4 regions of the Micromonospora carbonacea subsp. aurantiaca genome follow, and region 3 is predicted to be linked to each of the others. Evidence: riboswitches for the same ligand, from Rfam matches in the RefSeq annotation. Region 3 holds a riboswitch; each other region holds the start of a gene.
The links. Region 3 has a riboswitch for cyclic di-AMP ahead of HDA31_RS05940 (coiled-coil domain-containing protein). Riboswitches for the same ligand answer to the same signal wherever they lie in the genome.
Positions count from the first base shown of each region.

Region 1: it holds a riboswitch for cyclic di-AMP, as region 3 does, so the genes downstream of both, HDA31_RS29455 (C40 family peptidase) here and HDA31_RS05940 (coiled-coil domain-containing protein) in region 3, are expected to answer to the same signal.
Region 2: it holds a riboswitch for cyclic di-AMP, as region 3 does, so the genes downstream of both, HDA31_RS26810 (coiled-coil domain-containing protein) here and HDA31_RS05940 (coiled-coil domain-containing protein) in region 3, are expected to answer to the same signal.
Region 4: it holds a riboswitch for cyclic di-AMP, as region 3 does, so the genes downstream of both, HDA31_RS19095 (C39 family peptidase) here and HDA31_RS05940 (coiled-coil domain-containing protein) in region 3, are expected to answer to the same signal.

Region 1 is NZ_JACHMZ010000001.1:6,998,261-7,003,457, forward strand. It holds gene HDA31_RS29440 (zinc metalloprotease) at 131-1,114, shown strand; gene HDA31_RS29445 (pyridoxamine 5'-phosphate oxidase family protein) at 1,186-1,791, opposite strand; gene dcd (dCTP deaminase) at 1,918-2,496, shown strand; gene HDA31_RS29455 (C40 family peptidase) at 2,628-3,668, opposite strand; cyclic di-AMP (ydaO/yuaA leader) riboswitch at 3,681-3,821, opposite strand; gene HDA31_RS29460 (C40 family peptidase) at 4,032-5,048, opposite strand.
Region 2 is NZ_JACHMZ010000001.1:6,439,103-6,444,299, reverse strand. It holds partial or broken gene HDA31_RS26820 (helix-turn-helix transcriptional regulator) at 16-324, opposite strand; gene HDA31_RS26815 (carbonic anhydrase) at 518-1,237, shown strand; gene HDA31_RS26810 (coiled-coil domain-containing protein) at 1,413-2,438, opposite strand; cyclic di-AMP (ydaO/yuaA leader) riboswitch at 2,443-2,573, opposite strand; gene HDA31_RS26805 (YibE/F family protein) at 2,740-4,164, opposite strand; gene HDA31_RS26800 (heavy metal translocating P-type ATPase) at 4,534-5,197, shown strand, end outside.
Region 3 is NZ_JACHMZ010000001.1:1,307,523-1,312,719, forward strand. It holds gene HDA31_RS05935 (SRPBCC family protein) at 1-128, shown strand, start outside; gene HDA31_RS05940 (coiled-coil domain-containing protein) at 176-1,246, opposite strand; cyclic di-AMP (ydaO/yuaA leader) riboswitch at 1,251-1,380, opposite strand; gene HDA31_RS05945 (cation diffusion facilitator family transporter) at 1,534-2,448, opposite strand; gene HDA31_RS05950 (HelD family protein) at 2,555-4,672, opposite strand; gene HDA31_RS05955 (alpha/beta fold hydrolase) at 4,853-5,197, opposite strand, start outside.
Region 4 is NZ_JACHMZ010000001.1:4,466,245-4,471,441, reverse strand. It holds gene HDA31_RS19110 (acyltransferase family protein) at 1-1,188, shown strand, start outside; gene HDA31_RS19105 (hypothetical protein) at 1,238-1,612, shown strand; gene HDA31_RS19100 (hypothetical protein) at 1,755-2,531, shown strand; cyclic di-AMP (ydaO/yuaA leader) riboswitch at 2,893-3,035, shown strand; gene HDA31_RS19095 (C39 family peptidase) at 3,257-4,132, shown strand; gene HDA31_RS19090 (hypothetical protein) at 4,282-4,566, shown strand; gene HDA31_RS33060 (SHOCT domain-containing protein) at 4,751-5,197, shown strand, end outside.

The DNA.
Region 1 (5,197 bases), 5.7 Mb from region 3:
CGGTGCGCAGGATTTTCATCGCGGCAACATATGCCCATTCTCAAATCTCTCGATCGGTTGTAACGTCTCCCGCACGTTCAAGCCACGGCGCGACACACCCCCTGCCGCGCCGCCAGAAAGAGGTGGGCCCATGGGACCCCGTCCCAACCTGCTGACCCGGCGCACTGCCGGCGTCGCGTCGACGACCCTCGCGCTCCTGCTCAGCACCGCCGCCGTGGGTGTCGTCCCGGCCGCTTCGGCCTTCTCCGCCGCACCGGCCGACGCGTGCGCCGAGCCGGCCGACGTCCACTCGGACGCCCGGGTGAAGGCCGGCGCGCACGCCAAGCAGGAGCCGAACGAACTGACCGCCAAGGAGACCCGCGAGCGGGAGGCCGACCTCGCCGCCGCCCTGCGCGAGCGGGCCAACTTCCGGACCGGTGCCGGCGCCGCCGCGCTCGCCGCCGTGACCATCCCGGTCGTCGTGCACGTCATCCAGGAGGACGGCACCCGGGCCGGCGGCAACATCCCGGACTCGATGATCAACTCGCAGATCAGCGTGTTGAACGAGGCCTACAGCGGTGGCACCGGCGGCGCGGCCACCGCCTTCAGCTTCCAGCTCCAGAAGATCAACCGGGTCACCAACCCGGCGTGGTACCCGATCGTGCAGGGCTCCTCGGCCGAGCGTTCGATGAAGACCTCGCTGCGCGAGGGCGGCAAGAACACCCTCAACGTCTACCTCGGCGAGCTGAGCGACGACCTGCTCGGCTGGGCCACCTTCCCGAAGCGTCGGCTGGACAGCATGGACGGCGTCGTCGTGCTGACCGAGTCGCTGCCGGGCGGCACCGCCACCAACTACAACCAGGGCGACACCGGCACCCACGAGGTCGGCCACTGGCTGAACCTCTACCACACCTTCCAGGGCGGCTGCCGGGGCTCCGGCGACGGCGTGAGCGACACCCCGGCCGAGGCCGAGCCGGCGTACCAGTGCCCGACCGGGCGGGACACCTGCACCGCGGCCGGGCTGGACCCGATCACCAACTTCATGGACTACACCTACGACACGTGCATGTACCAGTTCACCGCCGGCCAGGCGGAGCGGATGCTGACCGCGTGGAACGCGTACCGCGCGGCCTGACGTACCCCTGCTGCTGATCGCCCCGGTGCCGGCTCCGTCTCCCGACGGGCCGGCACCGGCGTCTGTGGGGGTCAGGCCGCCGCACGATGGGCGCCGCGCCCGTCGAGGGCCGACCGCCGATCCGGTACGCCCACCGCGCCCCCGCCCGGGGCGGCGCTCGCGGCGTCGGTGGTGGTGGTGGTGTCGGCGCTCGCGGCTCCGGCGGCTCCGGGGTCGAGCCAGACCTGCACGGCGGGCCGGTCGGTCGCCTCGCCGGGGCGGACGGTGCCGACGTCGCCGCGCCGGGCCAGCATCGCCACGTCGACGGTGAACTCGAAGAGCCGCCAGTCCACCTGCGGCGCGGCCCGCCCGATCTCGGCGAGCCGGGCCACCCGGGCCTGGTCGGTCACCGGCCGGGCGTGCCCGGCCACGTACGCCTCGTCGTCGCTGTCCTCCGGCGGGAAGGAGTGCAGCGCGTAGCGGCCGTCGCGTTCGAGGTCGCGCCGCTTCGGCGAGTCGACGACGAAGCAGAAGAGCCCCTCGTCGGTGATCACCGGGGAGACCGGGTGCACCCGGGGCCCGCCGTCGGCGCGGACGGTGGCCAGGTAGCCGAAGCCCGGCCCGTACTGCTGCATGAGATGACGGATCCCGTCGGCGAGTCGTGGCTCGTCAGCGGCGAATTCGGACCAGGAAGCCATGCCCGCATTCTATCGAACACCTGTACGACACGCGAAGCGCGACGCGCGGGTCGGGCACCCGATTCGCAGGCCCGCTGACCAGCCCCGCTGACCGGTCCCACCAACGCACCTCGCTATGGTGTTGCGATGCTGCTCTCCGACCGCGACCTCGTCGCCGAGCTGAAGGCCGGCACGCTCGCGCTGGAGCCGTTCGAGCCGACCCTGGTGCAGCCGTCGAGCATCGACGTACGCCTCGACAAGCTCTTCCGGGTCTTCAACAACCACCTCTACACGCACATCGACCCGTCCGTGCAGCAGGACGACCTGACCTCCATGATCGAGGTGCCCGACGGCGAGCCGTTCGTGCTGCACCCCGGCGAGTTCGTGCTCGCCTCCACGCTGGAGGTGATCTCGCTCGGCGACCAGCTCGCCGGCCGACTGGAGGGCAAGAGCTCGCTGGGCCGGCTGGGGCTGCTCACCCACTCCACGGCCGGCTTCATCGACCCGGGCTTCACCGGCCACGTCACGCTGGAGCTGTCCAACGTGGCGAACCTGCCGATCACGCTCTGGCCGGGCATGAAGATCGGCCAGCTCTGCATCTTCCGGCTGTCGTCGCCGGCCGAGCACCCGTACGGTTCGGCGGTCTACGGCTCGCGCTACCAGGGCCAGCGCGGCCCGACCCCGAGCCGCTCCTGGCGCAACTGGCGCACCTGGCCGCCCCGCTGACGCCGCCCCGCTGACCCTCCCGCTGCTGTGCTGCTGCGGTGGGCGGCGGCGCGTCACGCCGCCCTCGCCAGGGTGTGAGAAGGGGCCCCTTCTCGACCGTATGCGTTAAGAAGGGGCCCTTCCTTACCCCCTCAGGAGGGGCGGCCGTAGCTGTGGATCGGGCCGTCGTCGACGCGCTTCATCTTCACCGGGACGCCGGCCCGGGAGGCGTGCACCACCCAGCCCCCGCCCACGTACATGCCGACGTGGTGCAGGTCGGAGTAGTAGAAGACCAGGTCGCCGGGGCGCAGGTCGGCGCGGCTGACGCGGGCGGTCACCGACCGCTGCTGGGCCGCGTTGTGCGGCAGCGAGACGCCGGCCTTCGCCCACGAGGCCAGCATCAGCCCCGAGCAGTCGTACGAGTTCGGGCCCTCCGCGCCCCAGACGTAGGGCTTGCCGATCTGGGCGCAGGCGAACTTCACCGCCGTCCCCGCGCCGCCACCCGGGTAGGACGCCGGGCAGGGGGCGGGCTTCAGCGGGCCGCCGCCTCCGTTGCCGTACACCTTCAGCCGCAGCTTCTGCAGGCGGTCGATCTCGGCGTTGATCTGCTTCTTCTTCGCGGCGAGCTGGGCCTCGGTGCGGGTGAGCTGGACGACCATCTCGTCGAGGGGCCGCTTCTTCGCGGCCAGCTCGTCACGGAGGTCGACGACCGCCTGGACGTCGTGCTGCTGGCGCTGGGCGAACCGGTCGAGCAGCTCCAGCTGCCCCATCATCTGACTGGGCGTGCGGCTGCCGAGCAGGGCGTTGACCACCGACAGGTTGTCGCCCTTGTACGCCTCGGCGGCGAGGCCGCCGACCTTCTTCAGCGCCTCGTCCACCTGGCGCTGGAGCGGCCCGATCTGCGCGGCGAGCGCGTCGGCCTGCTTGCGCTTGGCGGCGAGGTCCTGGCGGGTGGCGTTGTGCCGCTCGATGATCGGTTCGAGCTTGTTCCAGTCCTCGTCGATCTGCCGCTCGATCTCGGCGACCGAGGGGTCGGCGTGGGCCACGGTCGGTGCGCCGGTCAGGACGACGGCGACGCCGACCAGTGCGGCGAGGACGGTGGTGCAGCGTGACCAGCGGGGACGCGGCGCGGCCGGCGTCCGGTCGGCGTCGGCCGACCGGCGTGACGGGCGCCGCGGAGCATGGTGTGCCACCGGGCTCCGTTCTCCTTCTTCCTCTACCGCCTACCGGGTTAGCTGACGGGTTCGGGCGGGAAGGGAGAGCGCCCTACCGCAGCGCCGCTGCGGATTCACCCCGGCGTACCTGGGTCCCCGGCTCGCCCGGAGGCGACTCGGCGGTGTCGCACCGTCACCGCCCGGCTGGGCGGTGCAGCTACCGGCCGACAATTGGCCAGAGTAGAGACGATCGCCGTCGATCCGCAACCCGACCGGCCGTGACACTCCGTACAGACCCCTCGTCGGCGTCGATGTCCGCCGCACGGCGAAGGCCCCCGGTCGGGTGACCGGGGGCCTTCGGGCGGTGCTGCGCGGCGCGGCCTTCGCGGTGGCCGGGCCGGGTCAGCCGGGTCGGCGGAAGCCGGCCACCGGCATGGTGTTGATGCTGCTCACGTTGACCGGCTTGCCGGCCCGGGGCGCGTGCACCATCTTGTCGTTGCCGATGTAGAGGCCGACGTGGTGCAGGTCGCTGAAGAAGAACACCAGGTCACCGGGGCGGGCCTCGGAACGCGGGATGGCACGGCCCTCGTTCCACTGGGCGCCGGTGAAGTGGGTCAGGTGGATCCCGGCGGCCTGGTAGGCGAACTGGGTCAGGCCGGAGCAGTCGAACGAGTTCGGGCCGGTGGCGCCCCAGACGTACGGGTCGCCGACCTGGGCGCAGGCGGTCTTGATGGCGGTGCGGGCGGCCGCGCTGACCACGCCGGTGACCGTCGGGCAGCCCTCGGTGGAGACGACGGTCTTCGGCATCGACGCCTGGAGCCGCTTGATCTCACCGTTGATCTTGGTCTTCTTCGCCGCCAGTTCCTTGGTCTGCTTCTCCTGGGAGGCGATGAGCGTGTCGAGCTTCTGCTTCTCGGTGTCGTACTTCGCCCGGACGGCGAGCACGCCCTCGACCTGCTTGCGCTCCTGCGCGGCCAGCCGGTCCAGGATGGTCAGCTGCTCGGCGAGGGTGCCCGGCTTGGTGCTGACCAGCAGTGCGCCGATGTCCTGCGACGGGCCGGAGATGTAGTAGCGGGAGGCGAGGTCGCCGACGCGGTTCATGGCCAGCTCTGTCTCGAGCGCCAGCGGCTCGATCTTCTTCTGCACCTCCGCCGCCTTCTCGCGGTTCACCTTGAGCTGGGCGCGGACCTTGTTGTACTGCTCGATGGTGGGCTCGAGCTGCTCCCACTGCTTGTCGATCTGCGCCTCGATCTCGTCGACCGACGGCTCGGCGTACGCGGGCGCGGCCAGTGTCCCGGCGCCGACGGCGACCGCCGCGACCAGGGTGAGCAGGCGACGTGCGAAACGGCGGGCACCACCCGGGCGAGCGGGTGACCGTTCCGGGGCATGACGATGAGGGGGCATGGTTGCCACCGGCACCGACTCCTTCGCAACCGACCGCCGGGCGCCTCGCGAGAGGGAAGATCGAGGCAGACGACCCACAGCGGTCAGCGCCTCACATTAGGGGAGTCCCGCGCGAGGAATCAAGGCGGGTCGGCACACCGTGACGCCCCGCAAACCGTTCCGGC
Region 2 (5,197 bases), 5.1 Mb from region 3:
CCGTTCGGCCTGCTCGGTGGTGAAGAGGGCGAGCAGGTCGCCGACCTGGCGGTCCGCCTCGGCCGGGTGGCGGAAGTGGCCGCTGGGGTTGACCGTGTATTCGTTGCGCCGGCCGACCCGGGTCCGCCGCAGGTAGCCGCCGGCCTCCAGGTCGGCCACGATCGCCTGGGCCGCGCGCTCGGTCACGCCCACCTCGTCCGCGACGTCCCGCAGCCGGGCGGTCGGGTTGCGGGCGATGGCGAGCAGGACGTGGCCGTGGTTGGTGAGGAACGTCCAGTTCCGGGTGCTCCCGTTCCCGCCTGCTGTCGTCGCCATGTCCGACATGTTAGGGCTCGGCGACGACGCCCACGCTCCTGGGCCTGCGCGGACCGAGGCACGGGCCTGCGCAACCCCTTCCCAACGCAGGAAATGTGTATCACGTAACGCTTGACGTGCCTTTTGCTGCGTGTGACCGTGGGGGAACTGGTCGTGCGCGTGAATGACGAGGTGATGGGGCATGGAGCAGTCCAGCATGTCGATGGCCCAGGCGGGCTCCGGGCAGCTCGATCCCCGCACGTCCGTCGGGCGACCGGGCGAACCGGGTACCCCGGGTGCTCGCTGCACCCCGGCCCGGGCCCTCGCCGAGCTGCACGCCGGCAACCACCGCTTCGTCACCGGGGCGCCGCGCCACCCCAACCAGGACGCCGACCACCGGGCGGCCGTCGCCGACGGCCAGAACCCGTTCGCGGTGATCGTCGGCTGCTCCGACTCCCGCCTCGCCGCCGAGATCATCTTCGACCGCGGCCTGGGTGACCTCTTCGTGGTGCGCACCGCCGGGCACACCGTCGGCCCCGAGGTGCTGGGCAGCGTCGAGTACGCCGTGACCGTGCTGGGCACCCCCCTGGTGGTGGTGCTCGGCCACGACTCCTGCGGGGCGGTGCAGGCGGCCAAGGCGGCGGCCGGCACCGGCAGCGAGCCCGCCGGAAACCTGCGGGCCGTGGTGGACGCCGTGGTGCCCAGCCTGCACCGGGCCGCCGAGCGGGGCGTCGAGAGCATCGACGAGATCGTCGACATCCACATCGCGTGCACGGTCGAGGCGATGCTCGACCGGTCGCCCGTGCTGGCCGCCGAGGTCGACGCGGGCCGGTGCGCGGTCGTCGGGATGTCGTACCGGCTCAGTGCCGGCGGGGTGCGGACGGTGGCCGCCGTGCCGGCCGCCATGGCCACGGACCCCACCCCGGCTGCTGCCGCCGCCTGAGACGCGCCGCCCGCCGCTGTCACCGGCCGCCTACCGCCGCCCGCCGCTGTCGCCCGCCGCCCAGCGCCGCACCGACGCCCAGTGCTGTGACCTGAGCCCGGCGCGCCCGGGACGCGACGCGAGAGGGGCCGCCCCGTAGCGGAGCGGCCCCTCTCGTCGTGCGCGGCGCGTCGCCTCAGAGCAGCGACATGTGCACGTGGTCGGTGTGGTTGGACGGCCCGCTGTAGGAACTCCAGCCGTTCGCCGGGAACCAGATCTGCCGGTTCCAGATGACGTAGTAGATGCCGAGCCGGTCGGCGTTGCGGATGAGGAACGCGGCGAGGTTGTTGCCGTACATCCGGGTGTCGTTGTTGTGCCAGGGGGAGAAGCCGCTGTTCTGGAGCGACCAGTCGCAGGCCCGGCCCTTGGGGTGCTCCCACGGCCCGCCCGGCCGGTAGCAGCCCACGAACCGGTTGAAGCCGGCCCGCTTGACCTCCTTGTAGGCGTGCAGCGTGCGGGGTGTCACGCAGCCGGAGGTGGTGGGGTCGTTCTCGCTGCACGACTCCGGCCGCCAGGTGCCGTCCGACGTCCGGCCCGGCGCGATCCGCGCGACCGGGGACGTGGCGTTGACCAGGCCGCCGGTGAAGCCCTTGCCGCCGACCAGCGCGAGCGCCTTCTCGGCGTCGTGCTTCTTCTTCGCCATGACCGACGCCTGCTTCTGCTGCTCGCGCACCTCGGCGTCGAGCGCGAGCTTGGCCTGCTCGGCGCGGTTCTTCGCCGCGCTGACCTCGGCCAGCTTGTTGGCGTTGACCATGTTCAGCTCGTCGAGGGCGGAGGCGCGCTTGACGAACGAGTCCGGGCTGTTGCTCTCCAGCAGCATCGCCATCGCGCCGACCCGCCCGGTCCGGTACGACTGCGCGGCCATCTCGCCGACCTGCGGCGCGAGCGCGTCCAGCTCCTCCTGGGCCTTCCGCACCTCGTCGGCGAGCTGGGCCTGGCGCTTCTTGGACTTTTCGAGCTTCGACTTGGCCTGGACGTAGTCCCGGTTCGTCGCCTCGATCACGTCGGTGATGAGCTGGGGCTCGTCGTCCTCCTCGTGCCCCGAGGGCTGGGGGGCGGCGGCGGGCAGGGCGAGCGCCGGGGCGGCCGGCCCGGCGACGACCGCCAGGGCAGCGAGCACGGCCACCACGGGTGTCAACCAGCGGTGCAGGGGTGCCGTCACAGTGTTCCCTTCCATCGACCGCCGACCGGGTTAGCTGACGGGTTCGGGGCGGAAGCGGCCCCTACCGCTCGCGCGGATTCACCCCGGGCACCTGGTTCCCCGGCTCGCCTCGCGGCGATTGGGCGGCGGCACCGCAGGCGCCGCTTCGCGCCTTCGGCGGTGACCGGCAGCGAGGTTACCCGAGAGCACATGCGGGGAGCTACGTCCGGATGCCGACTAAAAGCGTCATTTCGTAATCGCCGTCGGTAATCAGTGATGCGCTTCTCAGGGCGGATGCCGCCGCCGGTCACGCTGCGCAGTGTCACCATGCGGTCTCCGTGCCTCCTTCTCGGTGCGGCCGTCCGGCCGGGGGGTGGGTGGGGGCGTGGTCGTCGGGGAACCCCTCGGCCGCCCGGCCGCCGCCGAGCGCCTCCAGCGCGAGATCGCGGTCCGCGGTCCGCCGCCCGCCCCCGTGGGTACGCGCCGCCGGCACGTCCCCGCCGCCCGCCGGGCGGGTCCGGGGCGCGGCCCCCTGCCCCGCCGTGGGTCCCGCCGCCGCCGTGCGTCCTGCCGCCGTGACCACGGCGGCCAGCCCGGTGGTGAGCGGCACGGCGGCGATCAGGCCCAGCGTGGCGACCGCGCTGCGGACGATCTCCTGGGCGAGGAACTCGCTGGTCAGGATCTCGGTCACGGGGCGGGAGTCGGCGGTGAGCAGGAGCAGCAGCGGCAGCGACGCACCCGCGTACGCCAGCACGATCGTGTTGACCGTCGAGGCGATGTGCGCCCGGCCGACGCGGGTGGCCGCCCGGTAGAGCTGCAACCGGGACAGCCCCGGGTTGGCGTGCGCCAGCTCGGTGACGGTGGCCGCCTGGGTCACGGTGACGTCGTCGAGCACCCCGAGCGACCCGATGATGATGCCGGCCAGGAGCAGGCCGTGCAGGTCCACGTCGCCCCGGAACATCGACAGGGTGGTGGCGTCCTCGCTGCCGTACCCGGTGAGGTGGGTGGCGGCCGTGGCCAGCGTGCCCAGCAGGCCGGTGAGAACCAGGCTGCCCAGGGTGCCGAGGACCGCCACCGACGTCTGCGCGGTGACCCCGTGGGTGAGGTACAGCACCACGAACATGATCAGCGCGGAGCCGACGACGGCGATCGGCAGCGGCGACCCGCCCGCGCCGATGCCGGGCAGCACGAAGGTCAGCAGGATGGCGAAGGTGGCGGCGAGCCCGGCGAGGGCGGCCACCCCCCGCCAACGGCCGAACGCGACGATCGCCAGCGCGAACACCACCGCCAGCCAGATCAGCGGGGCGCCACGCTGGTGCTCGGCGATGTTGTAGGCGCTCGCGGTCGGGTCCGCCGGATCGGTGAGTTTCACCAGCACGATCCGGTCGTCGACGGCGACGGTGGGCGCGCCGGGGCCCGTCGGGACCGGCGTCTCGACCTGCCGCCCGGCGTCCGGCCCCTGCTCCACCCGGACGGTCACGGTGCCGCACGGGCCGTCCGCGACGCCCGGCCCGCCGCCCTCCGGCGTCTCGGGCTGCGGCGGGCACTCCTCGGTGACCACCCGGGTCACCGTGCCGTGGTAGCGGGGCACCGGCGAACCGCCGTCGACCTCCGGGCCGCCGTCGCGGGGCCACAGGACGACCGCCGCGATCACGGTGATCACGAAGAGGGGCACCACGGTCGCGACGAGGACCCGCCGCACCCCCGGCGGGGTGGGCGGGGCGGGTCGGTTGTGGTCGGCGCCCATCGACGATCTCCAAACGGTGTCAGCGCGGGATACGGCCCGGCGGCCCGGACGGTTCAGCGTGGCGGGCGATCGGTCGGCGCCGGCCGCCCGGCTCCCGCCGCCCGGCCCGCCCGGCCTTCCGTTCCTCCGGCCGCCCGGTCTCCCGTTCCGCCGGCCCCGGGTCTCCCTCTCCGTCGGCCCCGGTCTCCCGCTCCGCCGGCCGTCCGGAGCGGCATCCCGCGTCCCACCGCCCGGAATCGTAGCCACCCTCACCTGCGAATGCAGGTCGACCGACACCATGTCGGCGACATGGCGGTGTTCCGGCCGCCGTGATACCGCCACATGGCCGACATGCCGCCGGATCGACGGGCGGCAGGGCATGTTGGAGACATGGCCCACGACGCGCACGCCAATCGCACCGGGCACCCCACCCATGTCGGGCACCCCACCCATGCCGAGCGCGACAACCATGCCGGGCACGGCGGGCACGACAAGCACGCCGGGCACGACCCGGAGATGTTCCGCCGCCGGTTCTGGGCCTGCCTCGCGTTGACCCTGCCGATCGTCGTCACCAGCCACATGGTGATGGACTGGTTCGGCTACTCGCTGGAGTTCCCCGGCCGGGCCCTGGTCGGCCCGGTGCTCGGCTCGGCGGTCTTCTGGTGGGGCGGGTGGCCGTTCCTGGTCGGCGCGGTCCGGGAGCTGCGCGACCGGGCACCGGGCATGATGCTGCTCATCGCGATGGCGATCAGCGTGGCATACGTCGCGTCGCTGGCCACCAGCGCCGGCGCGTTCGACCTCGACTTCTGGTGGGAGCTGGCGGCGCTGGTCACCATCATGCTGCTCGGGCACTGGCAGGAGATGAGGGCGATCGGCCAGGCCCGGGGCGCCCTCGCGGCGCTGGCCGCGCTGCTGCCCGACGACGCGGAGCGGGTCCGCCCGGACGGCGGCACCGAGCGGGTCCCGGTCGCCGGGCTGCGCGTCGGCGACGTGCTGCTGGTCCGGCCGGGCGGTCGGGTGCCGGCCGACGGCCGGGTCGTCGACGGCGACGCCG
Region 3 (5,197 bases):
TCCGCGTCGACGTGGAGATCACACTGGCCGCGCCGACGCCGCTGTTCGGCTACGCCTTCCGGCAGGCCCGCTCGGCGCACCTCGGGCTGGCCCGCCGGCTCGGCGAGGTGCTCGGCCGGGCGGCGTAGCGCCCGGCGACCCGCCCCCGTGGGGGAGGGCCGCCGGGGCGCGTGGCTCAGATCACCGACAGGTGCACGTGGTTCGTGTGGTCGCTGGACGGGTCGCCGTTTCCGCCGCTGTACGCCTTCCAGCCGCTGCTGGGCAGCCAGATCTGCTTGAACCAGATCACGTAGAGCACGGCGAGCCGGTCGGCGTTGCGCACGAAGTACGCCGCCAGGTTGTTGCCGTAGGTGCGGTCCCCGCCGCTGGCCACGCCGCCGAAGCCGCCCTTCTGCGCGGCGAAGTCGCAGGCCCGGCCCTTCGGGTGCTCGCCGGAGCCGCCGGGGCGGTAGCAGGAGACGTACCGGGTGAAGCCGGCGGCCTTGGCCTGGTTGAGCGCGTGCAGGGTGCGCGGGGTGATGCAGCCGTTGGCCGGGGTGGGGTCGTTGACGCTGCACGACTCCGCCGGCCAGGAGCCGTCGGAGTTGCGCTTCGCGGGGGTGGCGTTCGCGCTGGAGGTGCCGCCCGGGCTGGACCCGCCGCCGCTGCTGCTGGCCTTGTCGTTGGCCACGGTGAGGGCCCGTTCGGCCTGCTCCTTGCGCTTGCCCATCAGCGCGACCTGCTTGCGCTGCTCGCGGATCTCGCCGTCGAGGGCCTGCCGGGTCTTCGTCGCCTCGTCCCGGGTGGTCAGCAGCTCGCGCAGCGCCCGGTCCTCGTTCGCGGCGATCGTGTCGAGCGCGGCGGCCCGGTCGAGGAACCCCTCGGGGGAGCTGCTGTCGAGCAGCACCGAGGCGGCGGTGAGCCGGCCCTTCTTGTACGCCACCCCGGCGATCTCGCCGACCTTGGCGCCCCGGGTGACCAGCTCGGCCTCGACCGTCTTGAGCTGGCCGCCGAGCTGCTGCTGCCGCTTCACCGAGCGGTCGAGGGCGGTCTTGGCCTCCAGGTAGCCCTTGCTGGCCGCCTCGAGCTGGGCGCGCAGGGCGGGCGTGCCGCCCTCCTCGTCGTCGCCGGGCGCGGCGAGCAGGCCGACCGGCGGCGCGGCCCCGGCCGGCGTCACCGGCGCGACCCCGAGGCCGACGGCGAGCGTCAGCGCCAGCGCCGCCGCCACCCGGGCGGCGATCCTTCCTACAGGTGCCACTACTGGCATGTGCGTGTCCTTCCGTCAGCCGCCGACCGGGTTAGCTGACGGGTTCGGGACGGAAGATCCCTACCGCTGGAGCGGATGCACCCCACACACATGGTTCCCCGGCTCGCCCACGGGCGATTAGGCGGCGGCCACCACAGGCGCCGGAGGGCGCCGCCCGGCGGTGGCCGGGGCTGAGCCTACCGGTGCATATGGGGCCAGCGCTGCCTCCGTGACGGAGGGTACGCGGATGAAACCTGTCAAGTCGGCCATTCGGCCGCGAATGTCGCAAAAATTGATGGATTCCGGTCTCACCAGCCGGCCGGGCCGCAGCCGTCGCGGGCCGCTCCGGGCTCGACCTGCAACGTGGCGTGCTCGATGTGGAAGTCCTCGTGCAGGGCGGTGCGGGCGGCGGTCAGCACCGCGCCGACCTCCGCGCCGGGCGCCATGGTCAGGTGGGCCGAGGCGACCTCCATGCCGGAGGTCAGCGTCCAGACGTGCAGGTCGTGCACCTCGACCACGCCGGGCACGGCGGCCAGCCGGTCGTGCACGGCGGTCACCTGGAGGTGCTCCGGCGCGGCCTGCACCAGGATGCGCACCGCGGCCCGCCCGAGCCGCCAGGTGCGGGGCAGGATGAACACGCCGATCGCGACGGCCACCGCCGGGTCCGCCCACCACCAGCCGGTCGCCATGATCAGCACCGCCGCGCCGATCACGCCGACCGACCCGAGCAGGTCGCCCAGCACCTCCAGGTACGCCCCGCGCATGTTGATGCTCTCCTTCGCCCCGCTGCGCAGCAGGGCGAACGCGGCGACGTTGGCGAGCAGGCCCAGCACCGCCACCACGAGCATCGGGCCGGTGGTCACCTCGGGCGGGTCGCCGAAACGGCGGACGGCCTCGACGAGGACGTAGACGGCGACGCCGCTGAGCAGCAGGGCGTTGCCGAGCGCGGCGAGCACCTCCAGCCGGTAGAGCCCGAAGGTGCGCTGCGGGTCGGCGGTGGCCCGGCGGGTGGCGGTGATCGCGGCGAGCGCCATGCCGATGCCGAGCACGTCGGTGAACATGTGCCCGGCGTCGGAGAGCAGCGCCAGCGAGCCGGTGCCGAGCGCGGTCACCGCCTCGACGATCATCAGCGCGGCGAGCAGCGCGAACGCCGCCCAGAGCCGCCCCGAGTGGCGGTCCGCCACGTTCGCCGCCCCGTGGTGGTGGTCATGCCCTGCGCCCATGCCCGCACCCTCCGTCCGTGATCCCCGCCGGGCCCAATCTATGCTCACATCGCAATATGTGCAAGTGATCGACAGTGGCCCGCCCCGGGAACGGCGGGGCGGGCGGTCAGCCCGTCGGGTCGATCGTGACGAGGCGCTGGGTCGCCCGGGACAGCGCCACGTACAGCGTCCGCACGCCCGAGCCCGGGTCGGCCCGGATCTCGCCCGGGGCGACCAGCACCACCCCGTCGTACTCCATGCCCTTGGCCTGGAGGCTGGTCACCACCTGCAGGCGCGGCGCGGCCCGGCCCGCCAGCCAGCCCGCGACCTCGTCGCGGCGCGGCACCGGCGTGATCACCCCGACCGTGCCCTCCACCTCGCCGAGCAGGTCGCCGACCGCCGCGACGGTCGCCGCCGCCAGCCCGGCCGCCGGCACGGTCAGCTCGACCGGGGCCACGCCGGTCGACCGCACCGCCCGGGGCAGCGCCAGGTCCGGGTAGAGCCGGCGGATCTCCGCCGCCGCCACCGCGAAGATCTCCGCCGAGTTGCGGTAGTTGGTGGTCAGCTCGAACTCGTGCCGCCGCCGCCGGCCCAGCGCCGCGTCCCGCGCCCGGGTCAGCTCCTGCGGGTCCCCCGTCCACGCGGTCTGCGCCGGGTCGCCCACCACCGTCCAGGACGCCAGCCGGCCGCGCCGGCCGATCATCCGCCACTGCATCGGCGACACGTCCTGCGCCTCGTCGACCACCACGTGCGCGAAGTCGCGGTAGTCCTCCGGCCGCTCCCGGGCCGCCTCGCGCGCCGCCCGCTGCCGGTCGGCGTGCGTGCTCAGCTCGCGGACGCCCCCGGCGAGCTGGAACGGGTCGCGCTTCGCCCGCTTCGGCTGCACCGGCTTGCCCAACAGCGCGTCCAGCTCGTCGAGCAGGGCGACGTCGGCGATCGTGAGCCCCTCGGCGTCCAGCGTCCGGTACGCCTCGACGAGCAGGCCGGCCTCCGCCCGGGACAGCACCCCGGCGGCGTACCGCCGCAGCCGGTCGGGGCGGGCCAGCCAGCCCAGCACGTGCCGGGGGTGCAGCCGCGGCCACCACGCCTTGAGGAACTCGCGGAACTCGGGCCGCTCGGCGATCTCGTCCTCGAACGCCCGCTGCTCCGGCAGCCGGCCGATGCTCAGCCGCCGGGCCTGCGCCCACAGCGCCGCGAACACCCCGTCGAAGCCCGCCCGGCGCGACTCGTTGCGGCGGGCGCCCCGGCCCAGCGCCCGGTCCCGGATGCCGTCGAGCTCCCGGCGGTCGAGCCGCAGCAGCTCACCCCGGTAGAGCAGGCGCAGCTCGCCCGGCCCGCCCGGCACCGCGTCCCGCACCGCCCGCTCCAGCACCCGGCGCATCCGCAGCGACCCCTTCACCGCCGCCACCTCCGGCGGGTCGGTGCGCGTCGCGCCCATCCCCGGGAACAGCGACCCCAGCGAGCGCAACGTCGCCGTCTCCTCGCCCAGCGACGGCAGCACCGAGGCGATGTACTCCACGAACACCGCCGACGGGCCCACCACCAGGATGCCGCCGCCCGCGTAGCGGCTGCGGTCGGAATAGAGCAGGTACGCCGCCCGGTGCAGGGCCACCGCCGTCTTGCCCGTGCCCGGCCCGCCCGAGACGATCGTCACCCCGGAGGCGGGGGAGCGGATCGCCTCGTCCTGCTCACGCTGGATCGTGGCCACGATGTCGCGCATCCCCCGGCCGGTGGCCCGGGACAGGGTCGCCAGCAGCCCGCCGTCGCCCACCACCGCCATGTCCGGCGGGGCCGCCGCCGGGTCCAGCAGGTCGTCCTCGATCCGGGTCACCCGCTCCGCCGACGAGGAGATCGTGCGGCGCCGCACCACGCCCAGCGGCTGGGCCGGCGTCGCCTGGTAGAAGGCGGCGGCGGCCGGGGCCCGCCAGTCCACCACCAGGGTCTCGGCGTCCTCGCCGCGCACCCCCAGCCGCCCCACGTGCAGCACCTGCCCCTCCCGCAGGTCCAGCCGGCCGAAGACCAGCCCCTCGTGCTCGGCGTCGAGCACGTGCCGGCGCTGCGCGGCGTGGAAGACCATCGCGTCCCGCTCGACGAGCGCCCCGAAGTTGCCCACCCGGGCCAGGCGGTAGCCGTCCTTCTCGGCCTGCGCGGCGAAGCGGCGCAGCTCGGCGAGGCGGGCGTACACCCGGTCGAGGTGCCGCTGCTCGGCGGCGATCTCCTGCTCCAGGGTCGTGCGGTCGGTCAACGTACGGGCTCCTCGCAGACGGCGGCATCGGCCGCGCCAGGGGCGCGGCGGCGCGCCGGGGTGACCGGGTGAGGGTACGGCCAGCAGCCGACGGGTTCGCGGGGCCATGCCGCCGCCGCGATCCACCCCACGTCCCGGACGGCCCGGCGCGGGCCCCGGTCAGGTGCCGTGCGGCCCCGGTCAGGGCCGCGCGGACGCCTCGCGCGCCCCCGCCAGCACCCGGTCCAGCACTCCGGTCAGGGCGGCGTTGACCTGCGCGGGCCGCTCCATCATCAGCATGTGCCCGGCGCCCGGGCAGACCGTCAGCTCCGTCGCCGGCAGGGCCGCCGCGATCGACTCCGCGCACGGCGGCGGGGTGAGCCGGTCCCGGTCGCCGACCAGCGCCGCCGCCGGCAGGTGGGCCAGCGCGGCGAGGGTGTCCAGCCGGTGCTGGGCCCCGATCGACGCCCGGAACCCGCCGATCGAGCGCAGCGTGGCCCGGGCCACCGCCGAGGTGACCAGCCGGATGTCGGTCGGGTCGCAGCG
Region 4 (5,197 bases), 3.2 Mb from region 3:
CTGGTGACCCCCGCCGAGGGTCGGGCCGTCGGCCTCCCCGGCGCCCCGACCGTCGTACGCGCCGACGCGCCGGCCCGCCCGGCCAGCCGGCTGCCCTCGCTGACCGGGCTGCGCTGGGTGGCTGCCCTGCTCGTCTTCGGCTACCACGTCGGCACCATGCGGATCGTCGGCCAGCCCGAGGCCAAGGCCGTCGTCGACTGGCTGTTCACGCTGGGCCTGTCCGGCGTCGAGTTCTTCTTCATCCTCAGCGGCTTCGTGCTGGTCTGGTCGGCCCGCGACGGGGACCGCCGCCGCGACTTCCTGCGCCGCCGGCTCGCCAAGATCTACCCGAACCACCTGCTGATGTGGGCGGTGGTGCTGGCGACCGGGGTGTGGGTCTTCGCCGACCCGGTCAACGTCCGCGCCGCACTGGAGAACCTGTTCCTGGTCCAGGCGTGGGACCCGACGCCCGGCTACTTCTACAGCGTCAACTCGGTGAGCTGGTCGCTCTCCTGCGAGCTGTTCTTCTACGTCTGCCTGCCGTTCGCGCTGCCCCTGGTGCGCCGGGCGCCCGTCGGGGCGCTGTGGGCGGTGGTGGTGGCCGTGCCGCTGCTGATCGTGGCGCTCTGGCCGGGGCAGCGCCTGGTGCCGCAGGAGAGCACCTGGTGGTTCACCCAGATCTTCCCGGTCGTGCGGTCGCTGGAGTTCTGGATGGGGGTGGCCGCCGCCGAGCTGCTGCGCCGGGGGCGCTGGCGTGGGCCCGGGCTCACCGCCGCCAGCGCCATCTTCGTCGTCACCTGGGTGGTCGCCGCCCAGTGGATCCGCGCCGAGCTGTGGGCGGCGCTGCTCGCGGCGGCGTACCTGCTGGTCATCGTGGCCGCCGCCGACGCGGACGTGCGCGGCGCGCGGACGCCGTGGCGGTCCCGGCCGATGGTCTGGCTCGGCGAGGTCTCCTTCGCCTTCTACCTGGTGCACGTCTTCGTCATGATCACCGTCCTGCGGCTGGCCGACCGGCTCGGCACGGGCCTGCCGGGCTGGTGGGGCCCGCTGGCGGCGGTCGGCTTCCTGCTGGTCAACCTCGGCCTGGCCGCGCTGCTGCACCGCTGGGTCGAGATGCCGCTGACCCGCCGGCTCGGGCCCCCGCGCCGCCCCCGCCCTCCGGCCGCCGCCCACCCGCCGGTGGTGCGCCGCGCCGCGCCGAGCAGGTGACCCGCCCGCCGGCGGCGCGTCGCGCGACCGGTGGCGGTAGCGTGGACGGGTGCTTCCCGTCGCGCTGACCTGTCCCCTGTGGTGGGTCGTGCGCTGGACGGCGCGGATGCTGGCGACGCTCGCCGTCGTGGTCGCGTTCTCGCTCGGCGCCGCGGCGCTGCCGGCGGGCGCGGTGGTTCCCGGCGGCGTCGACCCCGGCCCGGCCGCCGCGGCCGCCGCCGATTCTGCCGCTTCCGCCGCCGTCGTGGAGGCACCCGGATCCGCAGGGGCCGCGACCATCGCCACCACCACCACCACCACCACCGGCCCGTGGCCGTCGCCCGCCGAGGCCGGTCCCCCGCCGGGCACCGCGTCGGCCCCGCAGCGGGTGCCGACCGGGTTCGTCCCCGCCGCCGCCGGCCCCCGCGCGCCGCCGGCCGCCTGAGCAACGCGGCGGGCCGCGCCCGCCACCGTCGCCGACGAACCGCGCCACCCGCCTGCCGGGCCGGCCGCCCCACCCCCCGCCGCCCGCGCCTCGTCCGGCGGCGTGGATCCCGTTCCGCCTCCACCGTCGTGAGGTGCCGACCATGGACATCGTGCTCTACCAGTTCCTGACCGAGGTGCCGCTGGCCGCCGCCATCTGGTCCGTGCTGCTCGTGCTGGCGCTCACCGTGCTCGCGGTGCTGGTCGCCCGGCCGGAGCGGGACCACCCGCCCGCCGTCGAGGCCCCCGCCGGGCCCGCCGCCCCGCCGGCCCCGGCGGTCGCCGACCTGCGCCGGTACGCCGACGAGGTGGCGGTGGCCGCCGCCGGGGCCGCGCAGAACGCCCGCCGTCGCCGGGCCGCCTGGACGGCCGCCCAGGACGCCGCCGAGCGGGCCTGGCAGGCGTACGACGAGGCGGAGACCGCCGCCCGGCGCTTCCGCGACGCGGGGGCGCTGCCGACGCCGCACACCCCGCGCACCCCCACCGAGTACGCGGCCCGGGAACGCTGGCTGCACCACGCCGCCACGGCGGCCCACCTGCGGGGCGAGCTGTCCATCGGGCAGCTCTGCGACGTCTTCGCCCGCCGGGGCGGCTGGGACCCCAGGCGGCACCCGGTGGAGCAGGAGGTCGTCCTGGCCCGGGCCGTCCGGGACGGCAGGCTGGCCCGCTACCGGGCCGCCGCCGCGCGGGAGCGGGCCGCGTGGGACGACGCCGAACTGGCCGCCGCGGCCGCCCGGGCGCTCGCCGCCGAGGCGTACGCCGCCGCCGAGCGCGTCCGACCCGCCCACCCGCCGGCGACCACCGCGACGGCCTCCCGCAGGGCCCGGAAAGCCCTCGGCTGGCCCCACCCCCGGCCCTCCGCCCCGGCCCCGGCACGGTGATCAGGAGGTTCGCCTCACCGTGGAGATCGATCCTGACGCTTCTCTCTTGATCACCGGCAGGGGAGGGGCAGGGGTGGGTGGTGGTCGGGGTGAGGCGGGTCACGGTGGGGTGGGATCGGGCGGCGGGGGCGTTCTGGTCGATCGGGGGCGCAATTCGTGGAAGGTTCGCGGCTCGTTGTCCCGTTGCGGGGCGGCTGACGTCGGATGGGTCGGCAGTCCCATTGAGTCGCGTCAGTCTCCGAATGGCCCGTAAATGCGCCGGCAGTGGCACGTTTAAGCAGGTGGTGGGGGGTTGGCAGGGCTTCCGTCGGCCAGTAGTGTCGGCCCGTCCGGTGCGGTACCCGATCGCAAGAGGCGACGCCGCGCCGACCCGCTCAATCGTGATCATCACGAACCGGGGACCCATTGCACGTCCGGGGTGAATCCGCGGGCCACGGCCTGCGGTAGGGCGATCTTCCCGCCCGAATCCGTCAGCTAACCCGGTAGGCGGTGTCGGAAGGAGTTCCATCCTCGTGCAGTTTGACCCCACCCCCCGGGTTGTTCCTCCACCACGGAGCCCGGTGCCCGCGTCCGTCGCCGTCGAGCCGGCGCACTGACCGTCGCACCCCTGCGTACGCCCGCCTGAGCGGGCGTCCCCCCCAGAAAGCGGACCCCACCGGCCGCGGACACGTCCGCGCCGCCGTGCGCCGACGCGCGCCCGGGTGCCCCCGCTTCCGCCCCGCCCCGTGGAGGAACACGTGAACGATCAGCTCAAGCGGCACCTGCGGCGACTCGCCACGGAACGCCCCTACCAGGTCGTCGCCGGCTCCGCCGCGGCGCTGCTGCTGGCCTCCGGCACCGGCGCGCTGCTCGCCGCCGTCGACGACGACCCCGCCCCGCAGCGGACCACCAACGCCGCCGTGGCCGAGGTCGCGCCCCGCCTCGACGGCGCGGCCAGCCGCGCCCAGGCCCGGGTCGCCGCGCCGCCCGCGACCGCCGCCCCGGGCAGCGCCTCGCCGTCGCCGAGCGCCACCCCGACCACCCCGAACCCCGACCTGACCGCCAGGTCGACGCCGAAGAAGACGACGGCGAAGCCGGCGGCCCCGAAGCCGCCGTCGACCAAGCTCCTCGACTACGACTACGAGGCCCAGACCACCTACTACTACTGCGGCCCGGCGGCGGTGCGCAACGCGCTCTCCGCCACCGGGGTCGACGGCACCCAGGACGCCCTGGCCGTCCGCCTCGGCACCACCGAGATGGGCACCAACTCCGCCTACGACACCACGCGGGTGCTCAACGAGATGGTCAAGGGCGAGCCGTACCGGACCCGGCTGATCCCCGGCGGCGCCGCCACCCCGGCCGAGACGGAGCGGCTGCGGGCCGACGTGGTGCAGGCGGTCGGCGCCGGGCGCGGCGTCGTGGTCAACATCGCCGGCGACGCCACCGACGTCGACGGCGGCTGGCACTCGTTCCCCGGCGGCCACTACATCGCCGTCGTCGGCTACCGCGACTCCGGGCGCACCGTGCGGATCGCCGACTCGGCGGACCCGGCCGTCCCGGCGTACTGGATCAGCACCACCGCGCTGGCCCACTGGGCGGCGACGCGGGGCTACTCGGCCTGACAGCACCCTCCCCCTGCCGGCCCCGGCTCTCTTTCCGAAGAGAGCCGGGGCCGGCGCCGTCGTTTCAACGCCGAGGCCGAAGTGACGGGACGTCCTCACGAGGGGCGCTTGACGTGGCAGTAGGCTGACGAATCGCGCTGAGGGGGAGCATGGCGACCGAGTTTGCCTTCGACAACCAGATCATGGTGCTGGACGGCCGTGTGCTGGAGATCTTCCACCGGGACACGGAAGAGAGCTTGCGATACCACGTGGCGTTCCTCCGGGTCAGCGGACAGCCGCATGGCGACGGCTTCAAGGTCCGCCTGGGGCGGGCGTCCGGTGACGACGGCATCGTCGGCGGATGTCGGTGGAAGATGACCGCCGCACAGTTCGCCGAGTTCCGGGAGTTCGTCGCCCTGGCCATGGCGGCGCGCGACGACGGTACCCAGGCGTAACGGCCGTGCTACCGGGGCGCGGCAGTCCCGTCCGGCCGTGACCGAAGCGCCCCTGGTGCCGGTGCCGGGGCAGGGCGTAGGTTGACCCTTCCATGGTCCGGTCACGGCGACGCAGCGGCCCGGGGCAGCCCCCGACCAGCGCGACGGTGACCCGACGCGGTTTCGAGTGACATGAGGTCCTGAGGTGTTCGACCAGCGCCGGATCCGCAAGCGAGGCCTCGCTGCCCAGGCGCTGGTGCTGTCGGTCCGGGAGGCATCGGCCCTCGGCGGCAACGGGAGCTGGCAGAAGTACGACTTCGTCTTGGAGGTTCGGCCGGGCGACCGGGAGGCGTTCCGGGCGGAGCTGCGCGAGCGGTTCTACATCGTCGAGCGCAAGCCGGGCGAGGCGGACGTGGTCTCGGTGAAGTACGACCCTCACACGCTCAAGGTCATCTTCGACCTCGCGGGCGATCCCCGGTTCGACGTCGAGGCCATGCAGCGCCGCACCGCGCAGCTGAAATGGGACACCTACCAGCGGTCGCAGTCGCGGGACGCCTCTTCGGAGGGACGTGCCGCCTTCGTGACCCCGCAGGGGGCGACGCCGGGCCGCGCGACCGAAGAGCGGACGCAGGCGTTGGCCCGACTCGTCGGC